Beijerinckia sp. 28-YEA-48: one gene and its partner. The protein of the gene in region 1 interacts with the protein of each later gene in a pairwise test. Links are inferred from orthologs where the notes say so. Each region holds a gene or a part of one and is shown on either strand. Other genes may lie near its edges.

Region 1 (7,595 bases):
CGCATGCGACTTGTCTGTGACGAGACGCGCGCCCGCGCCATCGCCGACCTGATTGTCGAGATGTTCGATCCCGCCGATGTCGCCGCATCGGCCTTCGAGCTGCAAGACAACACCAAGGACTGGAAAAGCGGCGACTGGATCGTCGAAGCCTATTTTGGCGACCCTCCGGATGAGGATTATGTCCGCTCGCTCGTTGAGAGCGTGGTGGGCGCCGAAGCGGCCAAGACCGTGGCTTTCTCCCGCGTCGAACAGCGCGACTGGATCGCCACCTCCTTGGAGGGCCTGGCGCCCGTGCGCGCCGGGCGCTTCCTGGTGCATGGGTCGCACGATCGCGGCAAAGCGGCCGCCAACGACATCGCACTTGAGATCGAAGCGGCGCTTGCCTTCGGCACCGGCCATCACGGCACGACGCGCGGTTGCCTGCTGATGCTCGACTGGGTGCTGAAACGTCGTCGCCCGAAAGACATTCTCGATGTCGGCACCGGCACCGGCGTGTTGGCCCTGGCCGCCGCGCGCGCCCTGCACCAGCCCATCATGGCGGGCGATATCGATCCCATCGCCGTGGAAGCGACCAAGGCCAATGCGGCGTTGAATGGCGCCCGCCCCTGGGTCGAGGCTTTTACGGCCCGCGGCGTCCTGCATCCGGCGCTACGCCTGTCAGGCCCCTATGATTTGATCTTCGCCAATATCCTGGCGCGCCCACTGCGCCAGATGGCGCCCAATATCGCTGCGGTTGCTACCGACAATGCCGAGATCATCCTGTCCGGCCTTCTCGATCGCGATGTGCCTGGCGTTCTGTCCTCCTACGGCGCGCAGGGCTTTGCCCTGGTGCGTCGGATCGATCTCGAAGGTTGGGCCACGCTGCTCATGCGCATCGGCGGCCCCAAGCCGACGAAGCGCCCGTTCGTCCGCAAGGCGCATTGGCCCCCATAACAATAATGGCGAAGCCCATCATGTTTGAAAGCCTCTACCAGACCTTCACCGAGAGTGCCGATCCGACACAGGGCAAGCCCCGTCTGGCAGCGCTACGCGCCGAACTGGACAAACGTGGGCTCGATGGTTTCATCGTGCCGCGCACCGACGCCTATCAAAACGAATATGTCCCGGCCTCCGACGAGCGTCTGGCCTGGCTCACCGGCTTCACCGGCTCGGCCGGCCTCGCCGTGGTTCTCAAGGATCGCGCCGCGATCTTTGTCGATGGACGCTACACCCTGCAGGTGCAGGACCAGGTCGATACGCGCCAGTTCACGCCCCAGCCCATCGCCGAGATTACGCCGGCGCAATGGCTGGCGAAGACGGTCGGCAAGGGCATGAAGATCGGTTGCGATCCCTGGCTCACCACATCGCAAACCTTCGACGGTTACGAGCGAGCTCTCCGCGCCGCCGACGCCGAACTCGTGGCCGTCGACGACAATCCGCTCGATGCCGTCTGGTATGACCGTCCGCCGGCGCCGCTCGGCGCCATCCGTCTGCATCCCAAGAAATTCACAGGTGTCGACGCGAAGCAGAAGTTGAAGCGCATTGCCTCGGCCCTCGACACGGGCGAGGCACTGCTCGTCACCAATCCGCACAATGTTGCCTGGGCGTTCAACATTCGCGGCAGCGATGTCGGCCATACGCCGCTGCCGCTCAGCCGCGCCATCATCAGCAAGGACGGCGCGCATCTTTTCGTCGACGGCCGCAAGCTTGATCCCAAGACCCGCGCCAGCCTGGAAAAACTCGCACAGATCGAGGAACCGGAACAGCTGCGCCAGACCTTGTCGCGCTTTGGCCGCGATGGAGCCAGCGTGCGATTTGATTCCGGCAGCGCGCCGGCAGCTTTGATCACCGCGCTGAAATCGGCGGGCGGCCGCCCCGTGATCGGCGATGATCCGATCACCTTGATGAAGGCGCTCAAATCCACCGCCGAAATCGAAGGCGCGCGCGCCGCGCATCTTCGTGATGCCGCGGCGGTGGCTAGTTTCCTGGCCTGGTTCGATGAAACCGCACCCAAGGGTCGCCTGAGCGAGATCGATGCGGTTGAAGCGCTTGAAACCTTCCGCCGCCAGACCGGACAATTGAAAGACGTCTCCTTCCCGACCATTTCTGGCGCCGGCCCCAATGGCGCGATCGTCCACTATCGCGTCACCGACAAAACCAACCGCCGCATCGGCCGTGGTCTGTTCCTGCTCGATTCCGGTGCGCAATATGAGGACGGCACCACCGACATCACCCGCACGATCAGTGTCGGCACGCCGACGAAAGAGATGCGCGTCTGTTACACGCGCGTGCTCAAGGGCCATATCGCCATCGCCACCGCCGTGTTCCCCAAGGGCACGTCAGGTGCCCAGATCGATGCCTTCGCCCGCCACGCCTTGTGGCAGGCCGGCCTCGATTTCGACCACGGCACCGGCCACGGCGTCGGCTCGTTTCTCTCCGTGCATGAAGGCCCGCAGAATATTTCCAAGCGCGGCTTCACCACGCTTGAGCCGGGCATGATCTTGTCCAACGAACCCGGCTATTACCGCACCGGCGCTTTCGGCATCCGCATCGAAAATCTGGTGCTGGTGGAAGAACGTGCGATCACCGGCGCCGAGCGTGACATGTACGGCTTCGAGACCTTGACGCTTGTGCCCATCGATACGCGCGCCATCGACAAAAACCTGATGACGCAGGACGAAGTGCGCTGGCTTGATGCCTATCACCAGCGCGTGCGCAAGGCGCTCTCACCGCTGGTGAGCCCAGCGACGCGCAAATGGCTCGTCAAAGCGACCAAACCATTGGGCCGGGGTTAATCAGCGCCGGCCTTTGGGTAGCGCTGGTTGCTTTTCCGTCTCGGCAATGCCCTGGGTTAGATTCTGGCGGAATGACCAGGCGTCTTTATCCACCGTGCCTCTGATATCATCGAGCCGCCAGCCGCCTTTCTCGCGGATGAAATCATAGCGCACCGTCATAGCCTCCGCCCCCACCAGCAAGGTGCGGAATTTCGCCGCGACAACGGCGCTCTTGTCGTCTTCTTTCTCGCTCGTGATCGACAGATCGATGACGCTGGGATCTTGTGAATTGGTGATCGGATCGAAATCGATGATCGCATCGCCTGTTCGCGTTTGCTCCTTCTCCGCACGATCAAACAAGGAGCCGAGTTTGGCCGAAAAATAGCGGCCACGTATGCGCTTATCCTGGATCGCGGATGGGCCTTCGTACTTGCCGTTCTTGCCGGCCGACGCTTTGTAGAGCGCGGCGACGATCTGAGCCGGCGTTTCCACGGCCTGCGCCCAGGCCAGTTCGGCGGGAAGAAGGGATCCGAGCACGAGACAAACGCGGCGACGATCCATCATCATGGTCATAGAGCTCCCTCGCCCAAAATCACGTGTCTTGCCCGATCAGCTTGAACCAATCGTCCTCGGTGATCACCTCGACGCCAAACTCGCTCGCCTTGGCGAGTTTCGATCCAGCCCCCGGCCCGGCAACGACAAGCCCGGTCTTCTTCGACACCGAGCCCGCCACTTTGGCCCCCAGCCGCTCGGCCATGGCCTTGGCTTCCTCGCGCGTCATGCGCTCAAGGCCGCCGGTGAAGACAACGATTTTGCCGGCCACCGGACTATCCTGGACAACAGCCTCCATCGGTTCAGGCGTGACATGTTCGAGCAGCGCGTCCAGCACTTTCAGATTGTGTTCTTCGCCGAAGAAATCGACGAGCGCTTCGGCGACGACACCGCCGATGCCATCGATATTCTCGATCTCGGCGCGTGCCTCGGCATCGCCGGCCGCCGCCGCTTTCGCGGCTGTCTGCAAGGCTTCCATCGTGTGAAAATGCCGCGCCAGCCGGCGCGCATTGGTCTCGCCAATACGACGAATGCCAAGCCCGAAGATGAAACGGTTGATCGGCACGGAGCGTCGCGCCGCGATCGCCGCGAACAGATTGCGCACCGAGGTTTCGCCAAAGCCTTCGTAATTGCGGATCGGCGTCAGATTGTCCTTGGCGCTATCGCGCGCTTCCAAGGTGAAAATATCAGCGGCCGTGCGCACGAGCCCCTTTTCAAAGAGAAACTCGATCTGCTTGTCGCCCAGTCCCTCGATATCCAAAGCGTTACGCGAGGCGAAATGTTTCAGCCGCTCGACGGCTTGCGCCGGGCAGATAAGCACGCCGGTACAGCGGCGCACCACATCGATTTCGCCCTTCTCATCGACTTCGCGCACCGCCGCCGAACCGCAACGCGGGCAGACCTGCGGAAACTCATAGTCTTTTGTACCCGCCGGCCGTTTCTCTAAGACAGGCCCAAGAATTTGCGGGATCACGTCACCCGCCCGCTGCACGATCACCGTGTCGCCGATGCGCACGCCCTTACGGGCGATCTCATCTTCGTTATGCAAGGTGGCGTTGGAGACAACGACACCGCCGACCGTCACCGGTTCGAGCTTGGCAACCGGCGTCAACGCGCCCGTGCGACCAACCTGAATTTCGATGTCACGCAGAATGGTCGTCGCCTTCTCGGCTGCGTATTTATGCGCGACGGCCCAGCGCGGCGAGCGCGAAACAAAGCCGAGGCGCTCGCGCAAGGCAAGATCGTTCACCTTGTAGACGACGCCATCGATGTCATAGCCCAGCGACGCGCGCAGGCCCTCGATCTTGCGATAGAAGGCCAAGAGATCCTCGGCTGTCTCGCATAACGTAGTGAGCTCGTTGGTCGGCAGGCCGAAGCGCTTGAAGGCGGCCACCATCTCCATCTGCGTCTTGCCCGGCAAAGCGCTGACGTCGCCCCAGGCATAAGCAAAGAAATGTAGCGGCCGTTGCGCCGTGATTGTCGAATCAAGCTGTCGCAAGGAGCCCGCCGCCGCATTGCGCGGATTGGCGAAGGTCTTCTCGCCGGCTTCCGCCTGGCGCGCATTCATCGCCGCGAAATCGGCGTGGCGCATATAGACTTCGCCGCGCACTTCCAGAACGTCGGGCGGATGGCCCTTCAGCACATGCGGGATTTCGCCGATGGTGCGCACATTCGCGGTGACGTCTTCACCTTCGTAGCCATCGCCGCGCGTCGCCGCTTGAACAAGCTTGCCGTGCTCATAACGCAGCGAGCAAGACAGACCGTCGATCTTCGGCTCAGCCGTGAAAGGCAAGGACACATCGGCCGCAAGACCGAGAAAGCGCCGAACGCGGGCGATGAATTCCGCCACCTCTTCGTCTTCGAAAAGATTGCCGAGCGAGAGCATCGGCACGACATGACGCACCTTTGCGAACTTTTCTGACGGCGCTGCACCGACGCTCTTGGAAACCTCTGTTGCTTCGGTGAGTTCGGGGAAGCGCACCTCAAGCGCCTCGAGATCACGGCGCAGGGCGTCATATTCGCCATCGGAGATCGTCGGCGCGTCGTTCTGGTGATAGGCGATGTCGTGCTTGGCGATCTCCCGGGCCAGCCGCGCATGTTTGCGCTTGGCTTCGGAGAGGGACAGGTCGTCGATAGAAACAGGCTTTTTCATGCCGGCAAATTAGCGCGCTTGGACAAGCCATGAAAGCCGGACGCCCAGCTATCCTAAAGCTTTCTATTTGGCGCTTTCGATCAGCCGGCGCGCCGCGGCGCGGGCTTCCTCGGTAATGGTGGCGCCGGCCAGCATCCGGGCGATCTCCTCGCGCCGGTCGGCGGGATCGAGCGCCTCTACTCGTGTCGCGACCCGCTTGCCCTTGTCGGCCGCCGCCTTGGCGATGCGCATATGGCCGCCCGCCCGCGCCGCCACCTGCGGTGCGTGAGTGACGGCCAGCACCTGAACCTTCGAGGCCAGCCGGGCCAGGCGATGGCCGATGGCATCCGCCACCGCCCCGCCAACGCCGGTGTCGATTTCGTCGAAAACCAAGGTCGGCGCCGAGCCGCGATCGGCGAGAACCACTTTCAACGCCAGCATGAAGCGGGCAAGCTCGCCGCCGGATGCCACTTTCAGCAGCGGGCCCGGTCGCGTGCCCGGATTGGTCTGCACCCAGAATTCGACCCGGTCGATACCATCAGCGGAAGGGCTGGTCGGATCGCTCTCGATCGCCGTGGTGAACCGCGCTTGTTCCAGCTTCAGCGGCGGCAATTCGGCGTTCACCGCCTTGTCGAGCTGCGCCGCCGCCTTGCGACGGGCGGCCGAGAGCGTTGCCGCTGCCGCATCGAAGGCCGTGCGCGCCTCGCGCAGCGCCTTATCGAGTTTGACGAGATTGGCCTCACCGGCATCGAGCGCCGCGAGATCGGCGCCATAGCGCGCGGCCAGGGCGGCGAGGTTATCGACCGGCGTCGCATATTTGCGCGACGCGGCCCGCAGCGCGAACAAACGCTCTTCGGTCCGTTCCAGCTCGCGCGGATTAAAGTCACAGGATTGCAATGCGGCGTCGACAGTCTGCGCCGCCAGTTCAGCAGCGTTAAGTGCTGCATCGAGCGCCTTCAACGACGGCTCGATCAGAGCGGGGGCCTGCGACGCACGCCGCTCAAGCCGCCGCAGCGCCGAGGACAGAATAGAGCCCGGCGAATCCTCACCGCGCAACGCGCCCTGCGCCTCGCGCAATTCGCTCGTCACCTTTTCGCCTTGCATCATCGCCGTGCGACGCGCTGCCAATTCCTGCTCTTCATTGGCGATTGGCGCCAGCTTGGTCAGCTCTTCGTGGGCGTGACGCAGGAAATCAGCTTCCTTACGCGCCGCTTCGATGCGCGCCTGTTCGCTGGCAAGCTCGCTCTGGGCGCTGCGCACGCGCCCATGCATGGCGCGCACCTCGACCACCTTTTTATCAAGGCCGCCATAGGCGTCGATCAACGCGCGATGCATCGCCGGATCGACCAAAGCGCGATCGTCATGCTGGCCGTGAATTTCAACAAGGCTGGCGCCGATGGACCGCGCCGTCTGGGCGCTCACCGCCTGATCGTTGACGAAAGCCCGCGTACGCCCGTCGGCCAATTGCACGCGGCGCATGATCAATTCGCCATCGGCTTCGATGTCATGGGAGCGCGCGAGCTGGATCGCCGGATGATCGACAGCAAGATCGAAAGAGGCGGTCACCTGCCCCTGCGCCTGCCCTTGCCGCACCAGCGTGCCATCGCCGCGCCCACCGAGCGCCAGGGCGAAAGCATCAAGCAGGATCGACTTGCCAGCACCGGTTTCGCCGGTAAGCACCGTCAACCCCGCGCCAGGCGCAAGGTCGAGTTTGTCGATGAGGACAATATCGCGAATGGAAAGCTGAATCAGCATGGGCTCAACATCCCATGCTTAGCTGATTCCTGTGACAAAGAGGACAGAGTTTTCCCTATCCCCAGAGGCTTTTGCAGCTCGGCGCAATAGCGTTGTGCCGTTTGACTGAGTCAAACGGCACAAAGACGCGTCAAAATGGAGATCCCTGGCAAAATTGCGTTTCTGTCGAAACGCAACTTGCTCTAAGCGCGGCGGAAAAGCCGTGAAATCCAGGAGCCTTGGCTCTCGCTCGGCTGCAGTCCACCGCCTTCGAGCAGATTATAGGCATCCTTGTACCACTGGCCGTCGGGGTAGTTGTGCCCGAGAACCGCCGCCGCCGTCTGCGCTTCGTTGGTGATGCCCAGCGCCAGATAGGCTTCGGTCAGGCGGTAGAGGGCTTCCTCGGTATGGCGCGTGGTCTGGTA
Region 2 (5,824 bases), 4.4 Mb from region 1 along the record:
AGATCAATTCGTTGCCGAGATAGTGGCCGAGCCGATCGGGAACCGGCTCCACCTTGATGGCCGCCAGATCGTCCTGCAATTGCTGGCCGGCGAGGCCGCCATACATGGGCTGGAAACAACCGCCGAGCGAGACAGCGAGCGTACCGGCGACAGTCAGCGCCGCGATCCGTGCACGAAAGTCTTGCCGAAAGCCTTGTTGGTTAGACCACCACATTGACGATCCTGTTGGGTACGATGATGACCTTCTTGGCGGCCTGACCATTCAGGACGCGTTGGACGTCATCAAGCTTCAAGGCTTCGGCTTCGAGCAATTTTGCATCAGCATCGCGCTCGATGACAAGCTCGCCGCGCTTCTTGCCGTTGACCTGGACGGGAATCGAAATCGTGTCTTCCCGCGACAGGGCCGGATCGACCTTGGGCCAGGGCGCATAAGCGACGGCGCCGGAATGGCCGAGACGTTCCCAGCATTCCTCTGCCAGATGCGGCATCATCGGCGCGAACATCAGCACCAGCGAATCAGCCGCTTCACGACAAGCCAAACGGAACTGCGGCGACAGCTGCTCCGGCGATTCGATTTCGCCGATGACTTTGCTCAGCGCATTCGACAGCTTGCGGATTTCGGCGATGGCGGTGTTGAAGCGCAGGCGCTCGATATGTTCGGCGATGCGGGCGCAATGCCGATGGGTCAGACGCCGGACGTCGATGGCCGCGGGCTCGGTGACATTCTGTACCGGCGTGCCGGCCGGTGCCGCCATATCGGCGAGCAGGCCGATCAACCGCCACAGCTGCTGCACATAACGCGCGGCGCCCTGCACGCCTTCTTCCGACCAGATGACGTCGCGATCAGGCGGCGAATCGGAGAGCATGAACCAGCGCGCAGTATCGGCGCCATAGGTGCCGATGATGTCGTCGGGATCGACGGTGTTGCGCTTCGACTTTGACATCTTCTCGACGGCGCCGATGGTGATCTCACCGCCGGTGGCAAGGTTGAAAGCCTTACGCGTGCCGTTGTCGATGCGCATTTCGATCTCGGAGGGCTGCAGCCAGTCGCCGTTGGCCGAGCGATAGGTCTCGTGCACGACCATGCCTTGGGTGAACAGGCCTTCGAACGGTTCGGCAATACCCAGATGACCGGTCTTGGTCATGGCGCGGGTGAAGAAGCGCGAATAGAGCAGATGCAGAATCGCGTGTTCGATGCCGCCGATATATTGGTTCACCGGCAGCCAGGCGTCGGCATCGCGTCGCGTCGTCGGCGCCGTTTCGTTCCAGGGATCGGTGAAGCGGGCGAAATACCAGGACGAATCGACGAAGGTGTCCATCGTGTCGGTTTCGCGTGCCGCCGGCTTGCCGCACTGCGGACAGGCGACGTGCTTCCACGTCGGATGGCGCTCCAGCGGATTGCCCGGCCGATCGAAGGTGACATCCTCCGGCAATTTCACCGGCAGGTCCGCATCGGGCACCGGCACGTTGCCGCAGGCGTCGCAATGGATGATCGGAATCGGGCAACCCCAATAGCGCTGACGGGAAATGCCCCAGTCGCGCAGTTTGAAATTGACCTGACGCGCGGCGCGCGGTTGACCGCCTAAGGTCTCGCCTTCCAGACGACGGGCGATATCTTCCTTGGCGGCGGCGATGGTCATGCCATCGAGGAAGCGTGAATTGATCAGCAGGCCATCGCCGTCATAGGCGGTGTCGGTGATCACGAAGGTGGTGGGATCGACATCCGGCGGGCAGACGACCGGCGTGTTGCCGAGGCCATAAGCATTGGCGAAATCCAAGTCGCGCTGATCATGAGCAGGGCAGCCGAAGATGGCGCCGGTGCCATAATCCATCAGCACGAAATTGGCGACATAGACCGGCAGCGTCCAGTTCGGATCGAACGGATGTACGACGCGGATGCCGGTATCATAGCCTTTCTTCTCGGCGGTCTCGAGCGCAGCCACCGAGGTGCCCATGCGATGGCATTCGTCGATGAAAGCCTGCAAGGCCGGATTGCCGACAGCAACCGCTTTGGCCAAAGCGTGATCAGCTGACACGGCCAGAAATTTCGCGCCGAACAGCGTGTCGGGGCGGGTCGTATAGACCTCGATCTCGCTGGTGTCGGTCTTGTTCGTCGCGGCATCGATGTCGAAGCGAACCAGCAAGCCTTCCGAGCGGCCGATCCAGTTTTGCTGCATCAGCCGAACCTTTTCCGGCCAGCGGTCAAGCGTTTGCAAGGCGTCGAGCAGTTCCTGCGAATAGTCGGAAATTTTCAGGAACCATTGGGTCAGCTCGCGCTGTTCTACCAGGGCGCCCGAACGCCAGCCGCGGCCGTCGATGACCTGCTCGTTGGCGAGCACGGTCATGTCGACTGGATCCCAGTTCACCTTTGACTTCTTGCGGTCGACAAGACCGTTGGCCAGGAAGTCCAGGAACATTTTCTGCTGGTGGCGGTAATAGCTCGGATCGCAGGTGGCGATTTCGCGCGACCAGTCCAGCGACAGACCCATGGATTTGAGCTGCCCACGCATGGAGGCGATGTTCTGATAGGTCCAGGTCGCCGGGTGAGTGTTGTTCTGCATGGCGGCATTTTCGGCCGGCATGCCGAAGGCGTCCCAGCCCATCGGGTGCAGCACGTTGAAGCCGGTGGCGCGCTTATAGCGTGCGACGACATCGCCCATGGCGTAGTTGCGGACGTGTCCCATATGAATGCGCCCGGACGGATAGGGAAACATTTCAAGGACATAGTACTTCGGCTGTGGCGCATCGTTGCGCGTTTTGAACGTGCCGGACTCGTCCCAGAACCGTTGCCATTTCGGCTCTGTCTCGCGTGGGTTATATCGATCGGAAAACATTCAGGGTCGCAATCTGCTGACGGAGGGCGCTATAGCGCCGAAACTGGCGTCCTTTTACGGCCCAACACAATGGCTTGCAACTTGTGGCGCAGGTAAGGAGCGACGAGGCAAATGGGTGAATTCGGTGATGACGCCGGCGATATTCTGGCACGGTTCCGTAAGGTCCGCGAGGATATTGACCGGGCGGCGCGGCATGTGCCGCGCGATCCTGCGTCGGTGGCGCTGCTGTGCGCCTCGAAAACGCAAGATGCCGCGCGAATCGAGCCGCTGCTGGCCGCCGGCCATCGCCTGTTCGGTGAAAACCGCGTGCAGGAGGCGAAATCGAAGTGGCCGGATCTGCGCGTCCGCTATCCCGACCTGGAGCTGCATCTGATCGGGCCGTTGCAGACCAATAAGGTGCGCGACGCCCTGGCGTTGTTCGATGTCATCGAAACCCTCGATCGGGACAATCTGGCCGAGGCGATTGCTACCGAGAGCGCCAAACTTGGGCGGCGGCCGAAACTGTTCATCGAGGTCAACACTGGCGCCGAGCCGCAAAAAGCCGGCGTGCTGCCGGCGGAAGCCGATGCTTTCATTGCCCGTTGCCGGCAGGTGCATGGCCTGGATGTGGTTGGGCTGATGTGCGTGCCACCGGCCGAGGAACAGGCATCGCCGCATTTCGCTTTGCTCGGCGAGATCGCCAAGCGCAATGGGCTCAGCCAATTGTCGATGGGCATGAGCTCCGATTTCGGCCAGGCGGTGCAGCTCGGTTCGACGGAAGTGCGGGTTGGGACGGCGATCTTCGGGCAACGCCAGGCTTGAGCCTGGCGGACCTACCCGATCTCGATTCGGCAATCGCGGGCCAGGCGCGGCAGTAGCCGGCGCATGGCTTCAGCTGAAATCGCCACGCAGCCGGCGGTTGGCGCCGGCGGGGTCCGGGTCAGGTGGAAGAAAATGGCGCTACCGGCGCCGCGAATCCTTGGTCTATGGTTATGGTCAAGGATCAGGACCACGTCATAGATATGGTCGTCCCGCCACATCGCCTCATGGCTGGCCGGAGAGGGGTGAGGGACGGGGCGGTTATATTGTCCGCTCGCGCGATCGTCGCACCAGCCATCCGAAGGGCGCTGCGGCTGCAGGGGAATGACCGTTTGCGGGCGCCGCAGTCGATCCGGACGATAAAAGCCACGGTAGAGGTGGAAGGAGCCGGCGGGCGTGGCGCCATCACCTTCGACCTTGCGGTGAACGATACCGGCGGGGCCTAGTTTGCAGGGGATGGTTAAGGTGCCGATGGTCAGCCAACCGTCGGAGCGACTGCCAGCCGCTTGGGAGACACGGAGACGCGAGATCGGCTTCACGGCGGCGGGACCTGTGGCATTCACCTGTTTGTGCATGGCATTCGTCGCCAGATCAATCAGTTCAGGGCGCCGTCGCTTGCGGAACCGATAGATTTCCTTGAATATTGCGCAGCGCAAATCAGTTTGCGCCTCATTTGTGCTGCGTAGCGTCACGCAGCGCGCAATTGGACCGGCACCGCACTTGATCCGAAAAATCCTCATCACTGACGATGACTTCGATCTGCGCACGGCTTTGGCCAGCCAGCTCGACCTGCATGAAGAATTCTCGACGATCGAGGCCGATACGGCGACCAAGGCCCTGCAGATGACCCGCAGCCAGACGCCGGACCTGGTCATCATGGACGTCGGGCTGCCGGACATGGATGGTCGAGAGGCCGTGCGCATCATGCGCAAGGACGGGTTCAAGAATCCGATCATCATGCTGACCGGGCAGACCTCCGACGCCGATGCGGTGCTCGGCCTTGATTCCGGCGCCAATGATTATGTCAGCAAGCCGTTCAAATTCGCTGTGCTGCTGGCGCGCATCCGCGCCCATCTGCGCCAGCATGAATCGAGCGACGATGCGACTTTTCAGATCGGTATCTATTCGTTCAAGCCGAGCTCGAAAATGCTCGTCAACGACAAGGGCAGCAAGCTCCGGTTGACGGAAAAGGAAACGGCGATCCTGCGGTTTCTCTATCGCGCCGGCCAACAGGTGGTGACGCGCGATGTGCTGCTGCGCGAAGTGTGGGGCTATAACGCCAATGTCACCACGCACACGCTGGAGACGCATATCTATCGCTTGCGGCAGAAGATCGAAAAAGATCCGGCCAGCGCGCAATTGCTTGTGACGGAAGCGGGCGGCTACAAGCTGGTGCCTTGAAGCGTAGAGAAAGTAACGGTTCACCATGTCCCTTGAAGACGATATCCGCACGCTGTCAGCGGTGCCCGTTTTCGACCAGATGGAAGTCGAAGCGGTCCGCTTGATCGCTTTCTCGGGCATCACGCGCAATCTGAAAGCCGACGAAGTGCTGTTCAAAACGGGTGACACGTCTGAGGGCGGTTATCTCGTGTTGAACGGCCGCATCGCCATCGAGCAGAATGGCAATGTCGCTCGACATATCGCTGGCGCCGGCACGCTGATTGGCGAAGTGGCGCTGATCGCGGAAACGGAATGCGGCGCCACCGCAACGGCTTTGCAGCCAACGCAAGTGTTGTTTGTCTCGCGGACCCTTTTTCGCCGCGTGCTGGGGGAATTTCCCGTGAGCGCCAACAGGCTCAAGACACGCATGGCGGAACGGTTGACGCGCACCAGCCGCGAGCTGGCGCAGATGCGTGGTGTGTTGGAGAATTAGCGAAAGCTCTGTGTCATACCGGATCACGCTGCGCCCGCCCAGGATGACATCGAGGTTTAGGATCGTTTGGGCTTCGAATCGTTTTGGCGGACTCTTTAAGAGTCGAGATCAACGATGACAGGTACATGGTCGGATGGCCGTTCCCAGCCGCGTGCCTCTTTCAGAATTTCCATCGTCTTCAATTGCGGCGCCAATTTCTGGCTGAGCCAGATATGGTCGAGACGCCGGCCTTTATTGGCCGCCGCCCAATCGGAAGAGCGATAGCTCCACCATGTGTAAAGCCGCTCCGGCTCCGGCACGAGATGGCGCATTGCATCGA

Evidence for each region. The genes of interacting proteins can lie anywhere in the genome.
Region 2: the proteins of ligA (region 1) and leuS interact in binary tests that used the Escherichia coli proteins (3 or more experiments, as listed by UniProt). The link is inferred for Beijerinckia sp. 28-YEA-48 from one-to-one orthologs.

Annotation. Positions count from the first base shown.
Region 1 is NZ_FNSI01000001.1:108,025-115,619, reverse strand. Bases 2,902-5,876 are described here. They hold ligA (NAD-dependent DNA ligase LigA), read right to left. Parts: upstream 5,458-5,876; coding sequence 3,346-5,457; downstream 2,902-3,345. Other genes in these bases: recN (DNA repair protein RecN), read right to left, coding at 5,521-5,876; BLW50_RS00500 (YqhG/Tai3 family protein), read right to left, coding at 2,902-3,320. Outside these bases: BLW50_RS00510 (50S ribosomal protein L11 methyltransferase), read left to right, coding at 1-933; BLW50_RS00505 (aminopeptidase P family protein), read left to right, coding at 954-2,774; more of BLW50_RS00500, read right to left, coding at 2,775-2,901; more of recN, read right to left, coding at 5,877-7,191; BLW50_RS00485 (outer membrane protein assembly factor BamD), read right to left, coding at 7,374-7,595. UniProt on the Escherichia coli protein: DNA ligase that catalyzes the formation of phosphodiester linkages between 5'-phosphoryl and 3'-hydroxyl groups in double-stranded DNA using NAD as a coenzyme and as the energy source for the reaction.
Region 2 is NZ_FNSI01000001.1:4,527,964-4,533,787, forward strand. Bases 1-3,228 are described here. They hold leuS (leucine--tRNA ligase), read right to left. Parts: upstream 2,835-3,228; coding sequence 201-2,834; downstream 1-200. Other genes in these bases: lptE (LPS assembly lipoprotein LptE), read right to left, coding at 1-214; BLW50_RS21280 (YggS family pyridoxal phosphate-dependent enzyme), read left to right, coding at 2,946-3,228. In the rest of the region: more of BLW50_RS21280, read left to right, coding at 3,229-3,635; BLW50_RS21285 (L,D-transpeptidase family protein), read right to left, coding at 3,647-4,372; BLW50_RS21290 (response regulator transcription factor), read left to right, coding at 4,353-5,033; BLW50_RS21295 (Crp/Fnr family transcriptional regulator), read left to right, coding at 5,059-5,505; xth (exodeoxyribonuclease III), read right to left, coding at 5,601-5,824.